Regions from separate parts of the Actinomadura sp. 1N219 genome, predicted to be linked through region 2. Evidence: riboswitches for the same ligand, from Rfam matches in the RefSeq annotation. Region 2 holds a riboswitch; the other holds the start of a gene.

Region 1 (7,518 bases), on a different contig from region 2:
CGGCGAGATCTCCACGCTCGCGTAGTCCTGCTTCAACGGCGTCGCGGCGTCGGCGACCGGCGGCCGTCCGCTGGTCACGTCGTTGACCCAGGTGCCGACGAGGTCGGCGTATCCGGGGGCCAGCGCCTCGCCGCGCGTGAGGCCGCCGTCGGGGGTGGTGTGCGCGGCGTGGTCGGCGTCGGCGAAGAAGCGGAACGTGTAGTGGGTGTTCCCGCCGCGGCGGAGTGCCTGCGCGAACAGCGGCGGGTTGTCCTCGGGCGGGGTCTGGAGGTCGCGTCCGCCCCACACGCCGAGCAGCGGCTGCCGGACCCGTTCCAGGACGACCTGCGCGTCGAAGAACGCCTCGGCGAACAGGCCCGCGTCCGCGCCGAGCCGCGCGAAGTTGCGCTTGCCGTGGTCGATCAGCGAGCCGGAGACGCCCGCCCGGCGCAGCGCGGACGTCTCGTTCCAGACCTGCTGCCGCATCGGCGTCATGGCGTTGCCGCCGACGACGATCACGAACGCGACGTCCGCCGACCGGGACGCGGCGAGCGGCGCCACCCAGCCGCCCTCGCTGAGCCCCCACAGCCCGACCTTCGCCGGATCGACGCCGGGACGGGCGCGCAGCGCACCCACCGCCCCGAGCGCGTCGTCCGCCAGCTCGGAGTAGGAGCGGCGGAAGTTCGAGTAGCCCGCGGACCTCTTGTCGTAGATCAGGACGGCGACGCCCCGGCGCGCGAACTCCGTCGCCTCCGTCAGCAGGTGCTCGCGCGGCACGCCCGCGCCGGACCCGGTGACGAGCACCACGCCCGGCACCGGCCGGGCGGCTTTGGCCGGCGCCAGCACCGTGCCGTGGAGTGTGAGGCCGCCGAACCCCTTGAAGCTCACATCGGCGGAGGTCAGCCCCGGCGGCGCCGGAATCGGGCCGGACGCCGAAGCCGAGCCGGACGCCGAGACCGGGCCGGACGCCGAGACCGGGACGCTGCCCAGCAAAGCGCTGACGACGAATGCCAGCACGACCGTGATCGCTCTCTTCATGCCGAGCACGGTAGACCGCAGAGAAACCTCTGCAAAGAGTTCTCTGCAAAGATACCTCTGTAGTACTAGACTGCTCCTCATGAAGGACGATGCGGAGCCCGTCATCCTGGACGACCCGGGACGGATCAGGACGCTGAGCCATCCGCTGCGCCGCCGGATCCTGCACCGGCTGCGCGCGCACGGCCCGGCGACGTCCACCACGATCGGCGAGGTGCTCGGCGCCAACACCGGCACGACCAGCTACCACCTGCGGCAGCTGGAGAAGTACGGGTTCATCGAGGAGATCCCGGAGCGGTCCGCCGGGCGGGAGCGGTGGTGGCGGCCCGCCGAGACCCCGCGCGACCTGCGGCTGCCCGCCCCGGAGACCGTTGCCCCGGAGGACCGGGCCGTCCTCGACGAGCTGATCCGCGTCGGCCACGCCGAGGACATGGAGCTGTTCCGCCGCCTGCCCGCCGAGTACGAGCGCGACCGCGCCTGGGCGCTGCTGTCGCGCGGCTTCGCGCACATGACCGAGGAGGGCCTCGCCGAGTTCTTCGAGGCCTACATCCGGCTCCTGCACGAGCACGGCCACCGCCGCGAGGACGCGCCGCCTGGCGCCCGCCCGGTGCACGTCCGGCTCTTCACGCTTCCCGCCGACGAGGACTGAGCCCGCCCGCGACCGCCTACGATCTTTGGATGAGCAGTGTCCACGCCATCAGCGACTTGCACGTCGGGTTCGCCGAGAACCGCGAGTTCGTCGAGGGGCTGCGGCCCGCGTCCGGCGACGACTGGCTGATCGTGGCCGGCGACGTCGCCGAAACCGTCTCCGACGTCGAATGGACGCTCAGAACGCTGCGCGAACGCTACGCCACCGTCATCTGGACGCCCGGCAACCACGAACTCTGGACCGTCAAGAACGACCCGGTGCGGCTGCGCGGCGAGGCCCGCTACGGCGCGCTCGTCGACATGTGCCGGAGCATCGGCGTGCTGACCCCCGAGGACCCGTACCCCGTGTGGGACGGCGAGGACGGCCCCGTCACGATCGCGCCGCTGTTCCTCCTGTACGACTACACGTTCCGGCCGGAGGGGACGTCCACCAAGGAAGAGGCCCTGAAGGTCGCGCAGGAGGCGGGCGTCGTCTGCACCGACGAGGTCTACCTGCACCCCGACCCGCACCCCACGCGCGACGCCTGGTGCGACGCGCGGATCGCCTACACCGAGAAGCGCCTGTCGGCCCTCGAACCCGGGACGCGGACGGTGCTGGTCAACCACTGGCCGCTCGTCCGCGAACCCACCCGCGTCCTGTGGTACCCGGAGTTCGCGCAGTGGTGCGGCACCGTGCGGACCGCCGACTGGCACACCCGGTTCGGCGCCGTGTCGGTCGTGTACGGGCACCTCCACATCCCCCGGACGATCTGGACCGGCGACATCCCGCACATCGAGGTGTCGGTCGGCTACCCCCGCGAATGGCGCAAGCGGGAGGGCGGTGCGCCGCGCGGCCCCCGCCGCATCCTGCCCGTGCCGGAGACCACCTGATCGGGCGCGTCCTCGCCCTGACGCTCAGGACGGCCTAGCCGCCGTGAGCGCCCTTCCCGGGGGCCAGGCCGGCGGCGGCGAGGGCCAGCAGCCGATCGGCCGCCTCCGGGTCGCGCTCGGTGACCATCGCGATCGCGCCCGCGAGCCTCAGCGCGTCGGCGAACTCGGCGTCCGCGGGCACGTCCCCGGCGTCCTGCGCGCGCCGGAACAGCGCCTCGCCCGCGTCGCGCACCGCCCGGCGCGCCCCGGACGGCTCGGGCCGCCCTGGCTGTTCGGGCCGCAGCGACACCGCGGCCGCGGCCGCCATCCCGGGGAACGCCGTGATCCGCACGATGAACGCGCGCAACCAGGTGGTGAGCGCCTCCCCGGGCGCGGGCGAGACGAGGAGCTCCCGCCCCGTCGCGGCCAGCCCGTCGTAGACGTCGGCGAGCAGCGCCTCCAGGAGGTCCTGGCGCGTCGGGAAATGCCGGTAGAGCGTCCCGATGCCGACGCCCGCGAGCCGCGCGACGGCCTCCAGGGAGGCGCCGGCCCCGTCCCGCTCGAACATCTCCCTCGCCGCCGCGAGCAGCCGGGCGCGGTTGCGGCGGACGTCGGCGCGCATCGCCCGCTGCGGGCCGGGTCTCGGAATATCGTCGCTGGTCACCTGAGTCGTGGGTCCTTCCCGGCGGGTCGGCGGGCCCGCGGCGATCCGGGGGATCCGCGGCTTTGGAACGGTCCCCCGATACTAGCCGCGCGACGTCCCCGGCGAGGCGGCGACCTCCGCGCGAGACGGGGGGAGGCCCGCCGCGGCGCCGTCCGCGGCGGGCCCCCGTTCTCGCGGCGAACCGCGTCAGGTCTTGCCGGGGGAGAGCGGCAGGTAGACGCGGCCGCCGGCGGCCTTGAACTCGTCCGCCTTCTCGCGCATCCCGGCGGAGAGCGCCTCCTCCTCGGCCAGGCCGTGCTCGTCGGCGTACCGGCGGACGTCCCGGGTGATCTTCATGGAGCAGAAGTGCGGCCCGCACATAGAGCAGAAGTGCGCCGTCTTCGCCGGGGCGGCCGGGAGCGTGGCGTCGTGGAACGCGCGGGCGGTGTCCGGGTCGAGGGACAGGTTGAACTGGTCCTCCCACCGGAAGTCGAACCGGGCGTCCGACAGCGCGTCGTCCCACGCCTGCGCGCCCGGATGGCCCTTCGCCAGGTCGGCGGCGTGCGCGGCGATCTTGTAGGCGATGACGCCGGCCTTGACGTCGTCGCGGTCCGGCAGCCCGAGATGCTCCTTCGGCGTGACGTAGCAGAGCATCGCGGTGCCGTGCCAGCCGATCATCGCCGCGCCGATCGCCGAGGTGATGTGGTCGTAGCCGGGCGCGATGTCGGTGGTCAGCGGCCCGAGCGTGTAGAACGGCGCCCCGTCGCACCACTCCTGCTGCAGGTCGACGTTCTCCTTGATCTTGTGCATCGGGACGTGGCCCGGGCCCTCGTTCATCACCTGGTTGCCGTACTCCGCGGCGATCTTCGTCAGCTCGCCCTGGGTGCGCAGCTCGGCGAACTGCGCCTCGTCGTTGGCGTCGGCGATGGAGCCGGGCCGCAGGCCGTCCCCGAGCGACCACGTGACGTCGTACGCGGCGAAGATCTCGCACAGCTCCCTGAACCGCGTGTACAGGAAGTTCTCCTCGTGGTGCGCCAGGCACCACGCCGCCATGATCGACCCGCCGCGGGACACGATCCCGGTCTTGCGCCGCGCCGTCAGCGGCACGTACGACAGCAGCACCCCGGCGTGGACGGTCATGTAGTCCACGCCCTGCTCGGCCTGCTCGATCACCGTGTCGCGGAACACGTCGAAGGTCAGCTCCGCGGGGTCGCCGCCGACCTTCTCCACCGCCTGGTACAGCGGGACGGTCCCGACCGGCACCGGCGAGTTCCGCAGGATCCACTCGCGCGTGGTGTGGATGTCCCGGCCCGTCGACAGGTCCATGATCGTGTCGGCGCCCCAGCGGGTCGCCCACGTCATCTTCTCCACCTCGTCCTCGATGGACGACGCCACCGCCGAGTTCCCGATGTTCGCGTTCACCTTCACCAGGAAGTTCCGCCCGATGACCATCGGCTCGATCTCGGGGTGGTTGACGTTGGCGGGCAGCACGGCGCGGCCGGCGGCCAGCTCGTCCCGGACGAACTCCGGCGCCACGCCTTCGCGCAGCGCCGCGAACTCCATCTCTGGGGTGATCTCCCCGCGCCGCGCGTAGGCGCGCTGCGTCACCGCGCCGCCGGTCGCGCGGCGCGGCCGCCGCGGCAGGAAACCCTCCTGCAGAGGCGGCGGCTGCGGCGGCGCCTTGCGGCCGTCGTCCTCGGGGCGGACGGTCCGGCCCTCGTACGGGGCCGTGTCGCCGCGCCCGGCGATCCACGGCTCCCGCAGCGCGGGCAGCCCCCGGCGGACGTCGGTCTCCTGCGCCGGATCGGTGCACGGCCCGGACGTGTCGTACAGGACGACGGTGTCGCCGCTGGTCAGCGGCACCTCCCGCATCGGGACGCGGATGTCGGGGCGCGAGCCCCGCAGGTAGGTCTTGCGGGCGGCTGGAACCAAAGGTTCGGTCATGACGACTCGATCTCTCCCTACGCCGGCATTACCCGGTCAGGTTCATGCGGTCAGCGGCCGTCTCAGCCGCTATCTCAGCCCGGTTCGCCGGACCCCCGCGATCTGTCGTGCTCGACGCTAACCCGGCCCACCCCCGTTGCGGCAACCGCCGCCCATGGGATAAGGCCGCGCTGATGGAACGGGTCAGGCGGCCTGGCGCGCGAGCCGCACCACCATCGGCAGTGCCAGGGTGAGGGTGCGCAGCTGGTCAGGGGCGGATCGCGAGCGCTCCAGCCACATGCGGCTGTCGTCGGCGCCGCTCTTCGTCCTCAGCGACGCGGACTCGCGCCCGTCCACGCCGGTGACGACATGGCGGTCGCCGTGCCGCCGGGTGGTGCCGAGGAGCGTCCCCCCGGCCGAGTAGAAGGACGGCTCGCGCAGCCTCTCGATCGTGCCGACGTGCCGGCCGTCCGCGTCGAACACCCGCATGCGGCCGCCGCCCGTCAGCCGGGACGTCTTCTTGAACGCGAGCAGCCTGCCCGCGTGGGGATCGCGCAGGACGATCGTCCGGCGGCCCCGGTCGGGGTTGCGGCGGAAGCGGGCCGGGCCCGGCCCGCGCCTGGCGAGCCGTCCGCAGGCGACGGCGATGAGCGCGCCGCCGCCCTGGTCGCGGTAGCGGCCGGCGCCGTCCACCAGGAGGCGGTCGGCTCTGGCCAGCGCGTCCGCCCGCGGCTGCTCGACCTCCTCGCCCTCGTCGTCGAGGACGCGCCAGGACGCGCCGAGGTTCTCGGTCGCGGCGGCGCGCACGGCCGGGAGCCATCCGGAGGGGAGCGACCGGTCCCGGAGGAGCGCCGCCGCGTCGCCGTCCACCTTGACGATCGCGCCGGCGTCCGGGGCCGCCGCGGTGTCGAACCAGACCGTCAGGACGGGGTCGGCGACCGGCCACACGATGCCGACCGCGCGCACGGCGTCCGCCGGGATGACCGCCTGCTTCTTCGCGCGGCGCAGGACGAGCCCCTTCTCCCCGACGGTCACGACCAGCCGGTTCCGGAAGATCACGAAGGCCCAGACGATCGCGGCCAGCGCGACGAGCGCCCCGCCGCCGCCGTACACGGCGATGGCCCGGCGGGCCTCCCCGGCCCCCCACGCCGCGCTGCCGCCGGTGCGCGTGGACAGCGAGATGAGCAGGCCGATCGCCAGCGCGGCCAGGCACACCCGGAACGGCCACCGGTAGGCGCCCCGGCCGAGCGTGACCCGGAGGTCCGGCAGGGAGCGGGTCGGGGGAGGGACGGACACGGTCAGCCCTTCATGATGGAGTTCGCAGAACTATAGGGCGGGACGACCCCATTCATCCCGGCCGTTCAGCAGGTCGAGTGGAAGAGCCCGCCCACGCTCTCAGTCTCGGCCAGCCGGTTGTAAATCGCGACGGCCTCGGTCGTCTCCTCCACGTGCACCTCGACACCGGCGTCCCGCAGCACCTCCAGCGTGGACGGCATCGTCTTCAGGCGCAGCTCCATGCCCCTGCTGAGGACGACGACCGTGCAGCCGTGGTCGAGCAGTTCCCGCACGTCGCCCGGCTGGATCCCCGGGTCGTGCCGGGTGCCGTGCTCGGTCCAGTCCCATTCGCGGCCTCCGCCCGGATAGAGCTTGAAGTCCTTGCCGCCCTGAAGTCCTTCGACCTCCATGCGGCCCCAGGCGATATGGGTGATCCGAGGTGACTTCTCCATGCGCGGAGCGTACTGAAATCCGCGGTCGTCCTCCGGCGGCGCGGGGGCGGTGTGCGGTGTTCGGACGTTGTGGAGAAAATGGACGCGTGGTGACGGTGCCCAAGGGCGGTGCGACGGCGAGCGACGCCCTGTTCGCGACGCTGCTGGCGTGCGTCGCCGTCGCGGTCGCGGTGATGTGGCCCGGCGTCCGGGACCTGGACGCGGCCGGGACGCTCCTGCTGGTGGCCGCGCACGCGCCGCTCGCGGTGATGCGGCGGTGGCCGACGCCGGCGCTGGCGGCCCTGCTGATGCTGGCGCTGCCGTACCACCTGGCGCAGTACCAGCATCATGCGCTGGTGCCCGCCGAGGTGGTCGCGCTGTTCGCGTACGCGGTGCTGGGACGGCGCGTCCGGGGCGTCCTCACCGTGGCGGGCGTCGTGCTGTTCGTGTGCGTGATCGGGATGGCGCTGCAGGCGGGCGGCAAGTCGCTCCGCGAGCAGATCGCGGTCATCGAGGCCGTGATCTCCGTCGTGATCGCCGTCCAGGTGTGGCGGGTGCACCGGGCGCGGCTGGCGACGATCACCGAGCGGGCCGAGCGGGCGGAGCGGACGCGGGAGGAGGAGGCGCGGCGGCGCGTCGCCGAGGAGCGGCTGCGGATCGCCCGCGACCTGCACGACCTCCTCGCCCACAGCATCACCGTCATCGGCGTCCAGGCCGGGGCGGCGGCGCACCTCG
Region 2 (7,518 bases):
GAAATGCCCTGATGGCCGGGACCGGAAACACGAACGGTTCATTCGCCACCTGCACAACGAGTCACCGGCCATCCGGTCACGGTGATCACCCCCGCATCGGTATCCCGTCACGAACGGCAACCATCCAAGGATCTATCCAGCCAACGGCGGATTTACTCCTCCGGCGCTCGTTTCGTCCGTCACACCCGGCGGACGCCGCACTTTCCCGCAGGGGAGCGGCCGCGACGACCGTCGAGACCACATGAATGCCCTGGTCACGGCCGTCTTATCGTGGCGGGACGGTTCGGGTTTGGTTACGCTGAGTAGTCACAGGACGGCCCGTCCGGTCACTGACGGGAGACGTTGACGCCAGGGCGATGCGGGCGGTCAGGGCGCGGTCCGGAGGACGAGCCGCATGCACGTTCCGTCACCGGCATGCGCGCCACCTGCGGGTCCGTGGCCCTCTGTGTCGTGCAGAAGAACGTTCGGACGGTGTACCGAACCGTCCGATCGGAGGGGCTCGTCCCGCCGCGCCGGGCCTGTGTGAGATCCCTCACTTTTACGGTGCCGGGCCGGATGTGCGGAGATCGTTCCGCCCTGTTCCTCCGTGAGGCGTTTGACGATGTACAGGCCGAGCCCGATGCCGCCGAACCGCCGCCTGTCCCCGGCGTCCCCCTGGACGAACCGCTCGAAGATCCGCTCGTGGTCGCCGGCGCGGATGCCGACGCCCTCGTCCTCCACGGTCACCACGATGCCGGTGCCCTCGCGGACGGCCCGGACGCTGACCGTCCCGCCGTCCGGGGAGTACTTGAACGCGTTCTCCAGGAGCTGCCCGAGGATGATGTCGGTCGCCATCGCGTCCCCGCGGCAGGACGGCAGGCCGGGCTCGATCTCCAGCTCGACCCGGTGCAGCGGCGACAGCGACCGGAACCCGGCGACGACGCCCTCCAGCACCCGCGTCAGGTCGAACGACTCGATCGTCACGGTCAGCTCGTCGGCGCCCGCGCGGGAGCCGAGCAGCAGGTGCTCGACGAGCCGGCCGAGCGACTGGGCGCGTTCGGCGATGGTGGCGACGGCGGCGCGGCGGTCGCCGTCCGACAGCTCGTCCCACCGGTTGACCAGCGTGGACGCGAACCCCTGCACGACCGTGATCGGGGTGCGCAGCTCGTGGCTGGTGGTGGCGAGGAACAGGTCCTTGGCCTCTTCGAGGGCCTTCGCCTCCGACACGTCGCGGAAGTCGACGACCAGCTCGCCGGTCTCCTCGATCTCGGCGGCGAGCACGTTCAGCCACGTCCCGGACTCCAGCCGGAACGTCAGCATCTCGCCGAGCGCGGGCATGCCGAACGGCAGCGGCCGCCCGATCGCGTCCTCCGGCGGGACGCCGGTGAGCGCGTGCGCGGCGGGGTTCCACTGCCGGACGACGAGATCCTGGTCGAGCACGGCGATCCCGTCCGCGCTGGAGTCGATCACGGCGCGCTCGTGCGCCCGCTGCCGGACGACCTCCGCGTACGCGACGGCGTTGCCGACCGCGACGCCCGCGTGCCCGGCGAGGAGTTCCAGCAGCTCCAACTCGGTGTGCCCGACCTTGTGTCCGGAGAACAGGGCGTACAGCGCGCCGTACGGGCGGTTCTGCAGGTACGACAGGCCGAGCGCGATCGTGTGCAGCCCGGACAGCTCGGACCAGATCAGGTCGCCGAGGCGCTGCTCGCCCGTCGCGAGCTTGACCGTCTTGCCCGACCGCAGCAGCTCCCCGACCAGGCTCGTCTTCAGGTCGGCGGACGTGCCGCGCATGTGCTCCGGCAGCCCGGACATGTTCACCAGCCGCAGCCGGTCGCCCTCGATCCGCGCGAACCCGCCCGCGTCCGCGCCGGTCAGCTCGATCAGCGCGGCGGTGATCCGGTCGAGGACGACGGCGAGGTCCAGCTCGGCGTTCAGGTCGGCGACGATGTCGTTCAGCCGGCGGACGAGCCGGGCCCGCTCCGTCATGTGGTGCTGGACGATCTCGTCCTCGCCGACCGGGTGGTACACGCCGACCCAGCCGAGCAGGGTGCCGGACGGGTCCTTCAGCAGGCTCGTGTCGATCCGGACGTCGATGAGGCGGCCGTTGCGGTGGAACCGGCGGGTCGCGATCGAGATCTGCCCGCCGTCCCCGTCGCCTTCCGCGGCGTCGTCACCGGCGCGGCGGGTGAGGAGCCGTTCCTGGACGGCGTTGTGCTCGGCCTTCAGCTCGTGCGGGACGATCGGCGGCACCCGTCCGGCCATCTCCTCGGCCGTCCAGCCGAACATGCGCTCGGCGGCCGGGTTCCACACGGTGACCCGGTGCCGCTGGTCCACGGCCACGATCGCGTCGGCGGCGCTCTCGATGACCGCCCGCGCGATCGGGTCATGGACGTGGTGATGCACGCCTGTCATCGTGCCACCGGTCTCCGGCGCCGCGCCGGGTAACTTACGCCGAAACTTTCTGCTGAAACCCCGTACGAACAGGAACCTTACTTTTTAGTAAGCCTGCCGATGAGGAGCGCGGCGGCCCCGGCGACCAGGAACGACAGCAGCGAGGCGCTCATCCAGCTCTGCGGGCCGAAGCGCAGCACGTCCTGGACGTCCTGCCAGAAGCCCGCCCATCTGGTGACGGTGCCGGGGTTGATGAGCTGGTAGACGACGAACCCGGCCGCCCAGGCGGCGATCATGCCCCAGCGGGACGGCGCCGTCCGGGACACGTCCCAGCCGCGTCCACGGCGGCGGCGTCCGAGGAAGAAGTCAGCGGCCAGGACGCCGAGCATGGGCACGAACACCGATCCGATCAGTGACAGGAATCCGGCGTAGTCGCCAATGTCCAGCGCCAGCGCGAGCACCGTGACGATCACGCCGAGCGCGACGCTCAGCACGCGCCGGTCGGCGCGCGGGACGAGGTTCTGGATCGACACGGCCGTGGAGTAGGTGTCGGCGAACGACTGGTCCGCCTCGCGCAGCACGAACACCGCGAAGAACACCACGCCGAGCGTGACGTTGAGGAACGGGTCGAAGACCTTCGACGAGTCGCCCGCCACGAGCGCCAGCGCCAGCAGGCCGAGCACGTACGCGACGATCTGCGTGACCGAGTAGCCGACGGCGGCGGCGCCGAACGCGGCCCGTTCCGTCCGGGAATGCCGGGTGTAGTCGGCGGCCACCGGGACCCAGGAGATCGACACCGCCAGCGCCGCGTCCGCCCCGATCCAGAAGCCGCCCCACGACCCCTGCGTCAGGTCGGGCAGCGGCTCGCGGAGGAGCTGGACGTAGAAGTAGACCAGCGCGATCGCCACCGCGACCGTGACGTAGCGGCGCAGGATCCGCACGGAGCCGAGCGGCCAGATGGTCAGGACCGTCGTGAGGGCCCCGGCGGCGACCACGTAGCCCCAGCGCGGCACGCCGTCCCACAGATGGCGCGCCGCGTCCGCGATGACGATCAGCTCGAACGTTCCCCAGCCGATGAGCTGCGCGACGTTCAGCACGGTCGGCGCGTACGACAGCCGCGCGCCGAACAGGCCGCGGAGCAGCACCATCGCGGGCTGGCCGGTGCGCGCGCCCGGCACCGCGGCGAGGCCCAGCATCAGCCCGCCCAGGGCCGTTCCGACGGCCATCGCCACGATGCCCGCCATGATCGACAGGGTGGGCCGGCCGTCGGCTCCCGGCGCCAGGACGGTGTAGGCACCGGAGAAGGCCAGCAGGCTGACCCCGAGGTTCGCCCAGAAGGCGCTCTGGTCCCAGAAGCCGAGCACCCTGGGCGCGGGCTCGTCGAGCGTGAACGGTGCCTCGCTGTTCGCACGCGCCGCACCAGCGCGCGCATCAACCTCGGACGCCACGGGACAACACACTCCCTACGCCGGCATTACCCGGACAGGTTCATGCGGTCGGCGGCGCCTCTAAGGCCGCCCTCTCAGCCCGGCATGCACCCGTCCGGTATGTACCGGTCCGGCGCGGCCCGAGCTCCCGCGGTCATCGGTCGGGCCCGATCGTACAACCGCCCGACTTCCCCCAAAAGGACACAGATCACTAAAAGGGCGCGGATCGCCCCGGAGTCAACCGATCATGCGCGGCCCCGTCCCGGCCACATATGGCCGGGCCGCTTCAGGCCACGTAGGGGGCCCCGTCGCCGCCGCCCTCCATCGGACGACCCGCCTCGACCCAGCCCTTCATCCCGCCGTCGACGTTCCTGGCCAGCCAGCCCGCCTGGTTGAGCGCCACCGTCACCTGCGCGGACCGCGCCCCGGACCGGCAGATCACGTAGACCTCCCGGTCGCGGGGTACCTCGCCGGCACGATCGCCCAGCTGGCCCATGGGGATGTGGACCGCAGCGGGGGCGTGGCCCGCGTCCCACTCGTCCTGTTCCCGGACGTCCAGCAGGTAGCCGTCCTGCGGTACGTCAGCGGCTCCCACCGCCGGCACGTCGTCCCCGAAATTCATCACACCCCCATGGAACCGCGCGAAGCCCCCCTGCGTCGAATCACGCATGCGGTATCGGACGCTCCTTTTCGCGTCGCCCGGGCTGGCCATGGTGCTGTCCCTGGCCGCCTGCGGCGACGAACAAGCCAAGGGGACCCCCGCCGACAAGCCTTCGGGCACGACGTCCGTGCAGCCCTCCGGCACACCGGCGGACACCCTCACCATCAACGTCAAGGCCTCCAAGGAGGCCCCCGCCAAGACCTGGACCCTGAACTGCGAACCGCCGGGCGGCGACCATCCCAAGGTCGCCGACGCCTGCGCGGCCCTCACCAAGGCCAAGGACCCCTTCAAACCCGTCCCCAAGGAACAGCAGTGCACCATGATCTACGGCGGGCCGGAGCTCGCCACGGTCAAGGGCACCTGGCAGGGCAAGGAGATCAACGCCGAGTTCTCGCGTGACGACGGCTGCCAGCTGCACCGCTGGGAGCAGGTCGGCCCGCTCTTCGGCCCCGTGCCGAAGGTCCGCTGAACGAGCCATCCCCGTTCCGGCTCCGTCCAGACAACCACGACTACCCATCGGCTCCGCCCGGTCATCCGGGCGGGGCCTGTTTCACTTCAGGAGGCGGGACATCCGGCGGTCGGCGAGGGGCTTGCCGCCCGTCTGGCAGGTCGGGCAGTACTGGAGGGACGAGTCCGCGAAGGACACCTCGCGGACCGTGTCGCCGCAGACGGGGCATTTCTGGCCGGTCTTGCCGTGGACGCGCAGGCCGGTCTTCTTCTCGCCCTTGAGGTCCTGGGCCTCCAGGCCGCGCGAACGTTCCACCGCGTCGCGCAGGGTGGTGACGATGGCGTCGTGCAGGGTCGCGACGTCGTCCTCGGTCAGCGAGGCGGCGATCTTGAACGGGGACATCTTCGCGACGTGCAGCACCTCGTCGGAGTAGGCGTTGCCGATCCCGGCGATCACCTTCTGGTCGCGCAGCAGGCCCTTGACCTGGGTGCGCTTGCCGTCGAGGATCGCGCCGAGCGCCGCCGGGGTGAACGCGTCGTCCAGCGGGTCGGGGCCGAGGGACGCGACGCCGGGAACGTCCGAGGGGTCGCGGACGACGTAGACCGCGAGCCCCTTCTTCGTCCCGGCCTCCGTCAGGTCGAAGCCGGAGTCGTCGTCCAGATGGACGCGCATGGCCAGCGGGTTCTTGCCGCCCGGCCGGACGGGCCTCGCCGGGATCTCGTCGCGCCAGCGCAGCCAGCCGGCCCGCGCCAGATGGATCACCAGGTGCAGGCCGTCCACGTCGAGGTCGAGGAACTTGCCGTGCCTGGCCGCGCCGGTGACGGCGAGCCCGCCGAGCGCGGTGATCGGCGGGTCGTAGGTCTTCAGCGCGGAGATGGCGAGAACGTCCACGCGCGCGATGACGTGTCCGACGACGCGCTCCCGCAGGAACCCCGCCAGCGCCTCCACCTCAGGAAGTTCGGGCATGGCCTCAGTATCGGCGAAGAGGGGCGATGGCTGTGTCCACAGGGCTGTGGAAGCCTGTGGAAAAGCTTGTGCACAACTCCGGACGCGGCGGGGCGCCGGGCGTTTACAGGGTCGATACCTCAATGAATCCCCGCAAACCACCGGACGGGGCCGGGGACGGCCCGTCACCGAGGGTGTGGATAACTTCCGCGTAACAACCCGCCGGTAACCGCCCCGAGCGGCCCCAAGACCCGACTCGGCGGGCATGTGACCGGGATCTCGAAATAACCCCTAGGGGGTACGGGTTGCCACGGGTGAACCGTTATGGCAGCATGAGGGCCGCGAGATACCCCCTAGGGGTAAATATTCGAGGGAGTCGCCAGATGAGCACCACCACCTACACCGTCACCGGAATGACCTGCGGCCACTGCGTCAGCTCGGTCACCGAGGAGGTCGAGCAGATCACCGGGGTGACCGGCGTCGAGGTCGACCTGCCGACCGGCCGGGTCACCGTGACGAGCGACGCGCCGATCGACGACGCCCTGGTCAAGGACGCCGTCGAAGAGGCCGGTTACGCACTGAAGCCATGACCGGCGCGCCCCCCGCAGCGGCGGGGTGCGCCCCCTGAACACCGTGCCCCCCGGGCACCGGGTTGGAGTGATCGGAATGAACAACGCGATCAAGCTGGGAGCTTACGCCGCCGGGCTGGCGGTCGTCTTCGGCGGCGCCGCCGGCGTCGGCAAGGTCGTCGGACCCATTGGCGCGTCGGCCGAGACCGCGTCCCACGGCGGCGGCCACGGCGGAGGCGCGAGCGGCGGCGATGGCGGTGGGGCGACGTCGAACCCGCCCGGCGGCCTCCAGGTCTCCGAGGACGGCTACACGCTCGTCCCGCGCAAGACGACGCTGACCCCCGGCAAGCGGACCGACTTCCGGTTCACCATCAACGGCCCCGACGGCAAGCCCGTCACCGGGTTCAAGCCCCTGCACGGCAAGCGCCTGCACCTGATCGTGGCGAGCCGCGACCTGTCGGGCTTCCAGCACCTGCACCCGTCCGAGGCGGGCGGCGGCGTCTGGACGGTCTCGCTCACGATCCCGAAGTCCGGCGTGTACCGGTTCTTCACCGACATCCAGCCGGACGGCGCGAAGCGGCAGCTCACGCTCGGCACCGACGTGTTCGTCCAGGGCGACCTGCGGACGGCGCCGCTGCCGAAGCCCGAGCAGGTCGCGAAGGTGGACGGCTACGAGGTGACGCTGTCCGGCGGCCTCACGCCCGGCAAGTCCACCGAAGTCACCCTCTCGGTGAGCAAGGACGGCAAGCCCGTCACGGACCTGGAGCCGTACCTGGAGGCGTACGGCCACCTGGTCGCGCTGCGCCAGGGCGACCTCGCCTACCTGCACGTCCACCCGGACGGGGAGCCGGGCGACGGCGAGACGAAGCCGGGCCCCGGCATCACGTTCTTCGCCGAGGCGCCCAGCACCGGCGCCTACCGTCTCTACCTGGACTTCAAGCACGAAGGCAAGGTCCGGACGGCCGAGTTCACCGTCCACGCGGGGAACGCGCAGGTGCCCACCCAGGAGAACGGGGGCGGCCACGATGACACGCCCCACACCCACTGACCCGTCCCGAACGATCGACGCAGAACGCAGAGGAGGGCGACGATGAGCAC

What was found. A riboswitch is a leader RNA that binds a small molecule or an ion and turns the genes downstream of it on or off. The one in region 2 is predicted to bind thiamine pyrophosphate.
Region 1: it holds a riboswitch for thiamine pyrophosphate, as region 2 does, so the genes downstream of both, thiC (phosphomethylpyrimidine synthase ThiC) here and ACH35V_RS16125 (purine-cytosine permease family protein) in region 2, are expected to answer to the same signal.

Annotation. Positions count from the first base shown of each region.
Region 1 is NZ_JBIRAY010000005.1:169,110-176,627, reverse strand. Features, by position in the region: gene ACH35V_RS18255 (alpha/beta hydrolase family protein) at 1-1,017, opposite strand, end outside; gene ACH35V_RS18250 (helix-turn-helix domain-containing protein) at 1,097-1,663, shown strand; gene ACH35V_RS18245 (metallophosphoesterase family protein) at 1,693-2,532, shown strand; gene ACH35V_RS18240 (TetR/AcrR family transcriptional regulator) at 2,567-3,175, opposite strand; gene thiC (phosphomethylpyrimidine synthase ThiC) at 3,362-5,098, opposite strand; TPP riboswitch at 5,094-5,207, opposite strand; gene ACH35V_RS18230 (hypothetical protein) at 5,282-6,373, opposite strand; gene ACH35V_RS18225 (Mth938-like domain-containing protein) at 6,439-6,804, opposite strand; gene ACH35V_RS18220 (sensor histidine kinase) at 6,891-7,518, shown strand, end outside.
Region 2 is NZ_JBIRAY010000004.1:280,955-288,472, forward strand. Features, by position in the region: gene ACH35V_RS16120 (PAS domain S-box protein) at 367-2,391, opposite strand; gene ACH35V_RS16125 (purine-cytosine permease family protein) at 2,469-3,818, opposite strand; TPP riboswitch at 3,813-3,922, opposite strand; gene ACH35V_RS16130 (rhodanese-like domain-containing protein) at 4,084-4,419, opposite strand; gene ACH35V_RS16135 (SSI family serine proteinase inhibitor) at 4,466-4,927, shown strand; gene ACH35V_RS16140 (Fpg/Nei family DNA glycosylase) at 5,009-5,872, opposite strand; gene ACH35V_RS16145 (heavy-metal-associated domain-containing protein) at 6,235-6,441, shown strand; gene ACH35V_RS16150 (hypothetical protein) at 6,518-7,468, shown strand; gene ACH35V_RS16155 (heavy metal translocating P-type ATPase) at 7,511-7,518, shown strand, end outside.